Labrenzia sp. PHM005: one gene and its partner. The protein of the gene in region 1 binds, or shares a complex with, the protein of each later gene. Links are inferred from orthologs where the notes say so. Each region holds a gene or a part of one and is shown on either strand. Other genes may lie near its edges. The genes, in order: accB and accD.

Region 1 (3,055 bases):
TTGGTGCTGCAAAACGCTACGCCGCACGTGCTCAAAAAAGTTTGAAGCGAGGTTCAGCCGCTTGGCTTCAAGCTGATGATATTGTCGCCTACAAACCACCTAGCGTGCCTGGTCAAAGAAGGCGCTGATTTTTTGGACCCAATAACTGCTGCCGCCTTGGACGCCGCAGTTTCAGGAGCAACACATGAACCGTAATTCGACATTCTGGCGCCTACCATTGGCACAATGTGCTGCGTTGGTGGCCCTGCTCTTTTCCATTTTGAGCACGCCAGTGGTTGCCCAGGACATTGATCGTGGCGAAATCGAGAATATCGTTCGCGACTACCTTCTGAAGAATCCGGAGATCATTACAGAAGCTCTCGCAGAGCTGGACAGACGTGAAAAGGCAGCAGAAGAAGCCGCCCGCCGGGAAGTCCTGACCAGCAGCTCCGATATTCTCTACAACTCCACACGTCAGGTTGTTCTAGGGAACCCGACCGGATCGGTCACATTGGTCGAATTCTTCGATTATAACTGCGGCTACTGCAAACGGGCCTATGGTGACATGGTCCGCCTGATGGAAGAAAATCCAGACCTACGCGTGGTATTGAAGGAATTCCCGGTATTGGGACAGCCGTCCGTTGAAGCTGCTCAGGTGGCTGTAGCGGTGAATGAGGTCGCTCCGGACAAATATGGCGCCTTCCATGAAGCCCTGATGATGCGCCGCGGCCAGGCCAACCGGGCCAGCGCCCTAGAGGCAGCAACCAACGCCGGTATTTCCGAAGAAGCACTTTTGGAGGCTATGAGCACTGATGTGGCAGGCCAGACAATCGAAGAGGTCTACACGCTCGCCAACCGCCTTGGACTGACTGGAACACCATCCTATGTCGTTGGCGAGGAAGTCATCATGGGAGCTGTTGGCTACGACCAACTCAGCGCAAAACTGACCGACTTAAAGAATTGTGGTCAAACAACCTGTTAATCAAGCGGCTTTGAAACCGGAAATCTTTAGTTTTGACGCGGTTTCAGGGGTTTTCCTGACCCCTTTGAATGCCTATAAGAAGCTTGGTCCGGTTTCGTAGGGAAATCAGACAAAGTATCTAGATCCGCTTTACAGTTCGGCGGAGCAATAAGCGTGTTGCTGCTTAGCTAATATCTGGCCGTACTGACCTTTTGGGGTTGGCGCGGCCAAAATTGCGACTTGGAACAGATCGCCAATCAGTTTCCTGCAAGCGAACGCTTCTTGCGGCCCGAGTACGAGAGCCAGAAGACATGAATAAAGATAACAAGAGTTTCGACACGGCGCTGATCCGCGATTTGGCCGTTTTGCTTGATGAGACCAATCTGACCGAAATCGAACTGGAACAGGGCGAGACCCGTATCCGGGTCGCCCGTGAGATTTCGTTTACAGCCCCAGTCAGTGTTGCAGCTCCCGCAGCAGCGCCAGCACCGGTTGCCCCAGTTGCAGCTGCTGCACCGGCTGCAACCGCAGCTCCCGCCCCGGCCGCCGACGCGTCCAGCCATCCGGGCACCATCACCTCACCGATGGTTGGAACTGCCTATCTGGCGGCAGAACCGGGCGCAGCCCCGTTCATCCAGGTTGGCGACAAAGTCGCAGAAGGCCAGTCGATCCTGATCATTGAAGCCATGAAAACGATGAACCATATCCCGGCGACCAAAGCTGGCACGGTCAAGCAGATCCTCGTGGAAGACGCCCAGCCGGTGGAATTCGGCGAACCGCTCATTATCGTCGAATAAGGAGCCGTTCCGGCCATGTTCTCCAAAATCCTTATCGCGAACCGCGGCGAAATTGCCCTGCGCATCTTGCGTGCTTGTAAAGAGCTTGGCATTTCCACGGTCGCAGTTCATTCCACCGCGGACGCCGACGCCATGCATGTTCGCCTGGCTGATGAAAGCGTCTGTATCGGTCCTCCGGCCGCACGCGACAGCTATCTGAACATTCCGCAGCTTCTCGCCGCCTGTGAAATCACCGGCGCGGATGCGGTTCATCCGGGCTACGGCTTCCTGTCCGAAAACGCGCGGTTTGCGGAAATCCTGGAAGCTCATGACATTGTCTTCATTGGCCCAACCTCCGATCACATCAAGATCATGGGCGACAAGATCCAGGCGAAACAAACCGCCAAGGACCTCGGAATTCCGGTGGTTCCAGGATCTGATGGCGAAGTGACAGCGGCTGACGATGCCCATGCGATTGCGCGGGAAATCGGCTTCCCGGTTCTGGTGAAAGCAGCAAGTGGCGGCGGCGGCCGCGGCATGAAAGTTGCGCTGACCGAGGCCGATCTCGATACGGCCCTGTCTACGGCCCGCTCCGAGGCAAAAGCCGCATTCGGCGACGATGCCCTCTACATGGAAAAATATCTCGGCAAGCCGCGGCACATCGAGATCCAGGTTCTGGGGGACGGTCAAGGCAATGCAGTTCACTTGGGTGAGCGCGACTGTTCCTTGCAACGCCGACACCAGAAAGTTCTGGAAGAAGCCCCTTCCCCGTGCCTCAACCCGGAACAGCGCGCTGAGATTGGCGAAATCGTTGCCAATGCCATGCGCAAGCTGAAATACCGCGGCGTCGGTACGGTTGAGTTCCTCTACGAAAACGGCGAGTTCTATTTCATCGAAATGAACACCCGCCTGCAGGTGGAACACCCGGTCACGGAAATGATCACTGGCATCGACCTTGTCAATGAACAGATCCGGATTGCGGCTGGTGGCACCCTGGACATGAGCCAGGATGACATTTCCTTTGACGGTCATGCGATCGAGTGCCGCATCAACGCGGAAGACCCGGTCACCTTCGCACCGTCACCGGGCACGATTACCTATTACCACCCGCCGGGCGGTCTGGGCGTGCGCGTCGATTCAGGCGTTTATCAGGGTTACAAAATCCCGCCCTATTACGACAGCCTGATCGGCAAGTTGATCGTACACGGCCGCAACCGCGTCGAATGCATGATGCGCCTGCGCCGGTGCCTCGACGAGTTTGTCGTCGACGAAATCAAGTCGACCATTCCGCTGTTCCGCAATCTGGTTGAAAACCAGGATATCGCCAACGGCCAGTACG
Region 2 (3,219 bases), 2.6 Mb from region 1 along the record:
TGGAGCGCAACGATATCGCAACCCATCTCTACAACAAGTACTTCGGCAACCGCTGATCCGATAGGACTGCGCGAAACGCCCGAAATTGCCGCGACGTCGACAATATGCAGCTTCTGAAAGCCATATCGGCAGTTCTTTGATTGACATCCCCTTGCCCGCTCCCCTACATCGCTTGGATGTTTTGCAGACGGACCCGTCTGCTGTATGGGCAAGAGGACAGCTGAATGACGGAAACGCGTATCGATCGCCGGTTTAAAGCCTGTGCCGAAGCGGGCCGCCCCGCATTGGTCACCTTTATTACAGCTGGCGACCCGGACCTTGAGACGTCACAAGCGATCTTGAATGCCCTCCCGGCCGCCGGTGCCGATGTGATAGAACTGGGCATGCCGTTCTCCGACCCAATGGCTGAAGGTATTCCGATCCAGCTCGCCAACCAGCGTGCGCTCGCCGCCGGGCACACAATGGATAAAACGCTGGACATGGTCCGCGCGTTTCGTAAACAAGATCAAGACACGCCGATCATTCTGATGGGCTACTACAATCCGATCTATGTTCGTGATCCGGTGAAATTCGTTCAGGTCGCCAAGGACGCCGGTGTTGACGGCTTCATTATTGTCGACGTGCCTGCTGAAGCGGATGACGAGTTCTGCATTCCAGCTCTGGACGCCGGACTGAACTTCATTCGTCTGGCAACCCCCACCACCGATGACAAGCGCCTGCCGGCCGTTCTGGCCAATACCTCCGGTTTCGTCTATTACGTCTCCGTGACCGGTATTACGGGCGCAAAAATCGCTGATACGGGCCGCGTTACGGCCGCTGTCAACCGGATTAAGGGTCATACGGATCTGCCGGTTGCGGTCGGATTTGGCGTCAAAACCGCAGAACAGGCTGCAGACATCGGCAAGGACGCGGACGGCGTCGTGGTCGGTTCTGTTCTTGTAAATGCAGTCAAGGACAGCCTGGATGCTAACGGAAAGGCAACGGACCGGACCGTAAAAGCGGTCGCCGATGTGGTTGCTGACCTGGCTTCTGGGTGTGCGCGGGCCCGCGCGGCCTAAAGCTAGATCAGCGGCTTTTCAGGTTGAATCGCTTGAACAGCCAAAAGCTGATCGATTTTAAGGTGGTAGAGCATCTTGTCTGCGTTCGCCTGAACACAGGATGCTCTAGGCCTTAAAAATGTACCTTTTCCAGCGGACACAGTCCGTTGTTGTGTAACTTTAGTAGACGGACGCGTTTGACGTGAACTGGATCAACTCAATTGTGCGCCCCAAGATCAGTGGTCTTTGGAAGAAGCGCGAAGTTCCGGAAAACCTCTGGATCAAATGCCCTGAAACGGGCGAAATGGTGTTTCACCGGGATCTCGAGGCCAATCTTTGGGTCATTCCAAGTTCTGGCCACCATATGCGTATGCCGGCACGCAAACGGTTGGACTCCTTCTTTGATGAAGGCAACTACACGCGCCTCGAAACACCGGATGTTACCGCCGATCCGCTCAAGTTCCGCGACAGCAAACGCTATACCGACCGGTTGAAGGATGCCCGTTCCAAAACCGGCGAAGAAGAAGCCATTCATGTAGCGCAAGGCAAAGTCAACGGTATGGACCTGACCGTTGCCATTCAGGATTTCGCCTTTGTCGGTGGATCTTTGGGCATGGCCGTTGGCGAAGCCATCCTTTCCGGAATGATGAAGGCGGTTGAAGACAAAACACCTTTTGTGATGTTCGCAGCTTCCGGCGGTGCGCGCATGCAGGAGGGGATCTTGTCGTTGATGCAGATGCCGCGCACCACAGCTGGTATCCAGATGTTGCGCGAAGCCGGCCTGCCATACATCGTGGTTCTGACCAACCCGACAACCGGGGGTGTCTCAGCATCTTATGCGATGCTCGGTGATGTGCACATTGCAGAGCCGGGCGCCATGATCGGTTTTGCCGGCCGCCGCGTCATTGAACAGACCGTGCGGGAAAAGCTGCCGGACGACTTCCAGACCGCTGAGTACCTACTTGATCATGGCATGGTCGACATGGTTGTGCCGCGTCAAGAAATGAAAGACACGATTTCCCGGGTTTGCGGTATCTTGATGAAACGCGAAGTCGAATTGCCAACAGTGGCGTTGGAAGCCCCGAAGGCTGAAAACAACAACGTGGAAGAGCCGACGCAGGACACCCAAGAACCGGAAAAACAGCCTGAAGTCGCTGAATAAGTGTAAGAATCTGACTGGCTGATGTCGCTTTTCAGCCATGGTCAGTCAGATCCGGGTGCTTTTTCGATTTCGCCTGCTGCTATGTCCTGCAGATGGCAAATAGCTAAAGCACGAAGTACAGGACCCTGCGGAGGGCCCCTTGGATCAAATCACAAGAATACTCGACCGGCTGCTAGCGCTGCATCCCAAAGAGATTGATCTCTCCCTGGGACGTATGCACCGCTTGCTCGACGCGCTCGGCTCGCCCGAAAAACGCCTACCACCGGTCATTCATATCGCCGGTACCAATGGTAAAGGCTCGGTGACGGCAACGTTGCGCGCCATTCTGGAAGCCTCCGGAAAACGCTGTCATGTCTATACGTCCCCGCATCTGGTCTCTTTCAACGAGCGGATCCGCCTGGGAACAGACGGAAAATACGTTTCTGATCCAGTGCTCTTTGATGCCTTGCAACGCTGCGAAGAAGCCAACGGCGGCGAAGAAATCACCTTTTTTGAGATCACAACGGCAGCGGCATTGTTGCTCTTTGCCGAACATCCGGCCGATGTCGTCCTTCTGGAAGTTGGCCTGGGCGGACGCTTAGACGCCACTAATGTCATCAATGAGCCGTTGGTGTCGGTGATCACGCCTGTCTCCATGGATCATGAGAAATTCCTCGGTGACGATCTCACCGTGATTGCAGCCGAAAAAGCAGGCATCATCAAACCGGGGGTTCCGGTGGTATCCGCTGAACAGGATCCGGACGTGCTCAAGGTGATCGAACGCCAGGCCGCGAGAAACAAAACCCGTGTCGATGTCTTTGGTCAGGACTTTGTTTCCCAGCTGGACCAAGGACGGATGACCTTTCAAGACGAAGACGGATTGCTGGATTTGCCGCAACCGGTTCTTGGCGGAAGCCACCAGTTCGCCAATGCTGCTCTGGCGATGGCCGCACTCAAAACAACGGGGTTGCTGCCAGACGAAGATGTCATCAGCACTGGGCTTAAATCCGTCAATTGGCCTGGTAGACTGCAGCCGCTTAC

Evidence for each region.
Region 2: the proteins of accB (region 1) and accD are in contact, whole or in part, in a solved structure (PDB 8UXZ), measured with the Escherichia coli proteins. The link is inferred for Labrenzia sp. PHM005 from one-to-one orthologs.

The regions. Positions count from the first base shown.
Region 1 is NZ_CP041191.1:3,481,687-3,484,741, reverse strand. Bases 265-2,994 are described here. They hold accB (acetyl-CoA carboxylase biotin carboxyl carrier protein), read left to right. Parts: upstream 265-1,251; coding sequence 1,252-1,737; downstream 1,738-2,994. Other genes in these bases: accC (acetyl-CoA carboxylase biotin carboxylase subunit), read left to right, coding at 1,753-2,994; FJ695_RS15805 (DsbA family protein), read left to right, coding at 265-961. In the rest of the region: FJ695_RS15810 (M48 family metalloprotease), read left to right, coding at 1-128; more of FJ695_RS15805, read left to right, coding at 185-264; more of accC, read left to right, coding at 2,995-3,055. UniProt on the Escherichia coli protein: This protein is a component of the acetyl coenzyme A carboxylase complex; first, biotin carboxylase catalyzes the carboxylation of the carrier protein and then the transcarboxylase transfers the carboxyl group to form malonyl-CoA.
Region 2 is NZ_CP041191.1:907,371-910,589, forward strand. What follows is about bases 326-3,219. They hold accD (acetyl-CoA carboxylase, carboxyltransferase subunit beta), read left to right. Parts: upstream 326-1,239; coding sequence 1,240-2,199; downstream 2,200-3,219. Other genes in these bases: trpA (tryptophan synthase subunit alpha), read left to right, coding at 326-1,058; FJ695_RS03895 (folylpolyglutamate synthase/dihydrofolate synthase family protein), read left to right, coding at 2,339-3,219. Also shown: FJ695_RS27945 (hypothetical protein), read left to right, coding at 1-56; more of trpA, read left to right, coding at 225-325.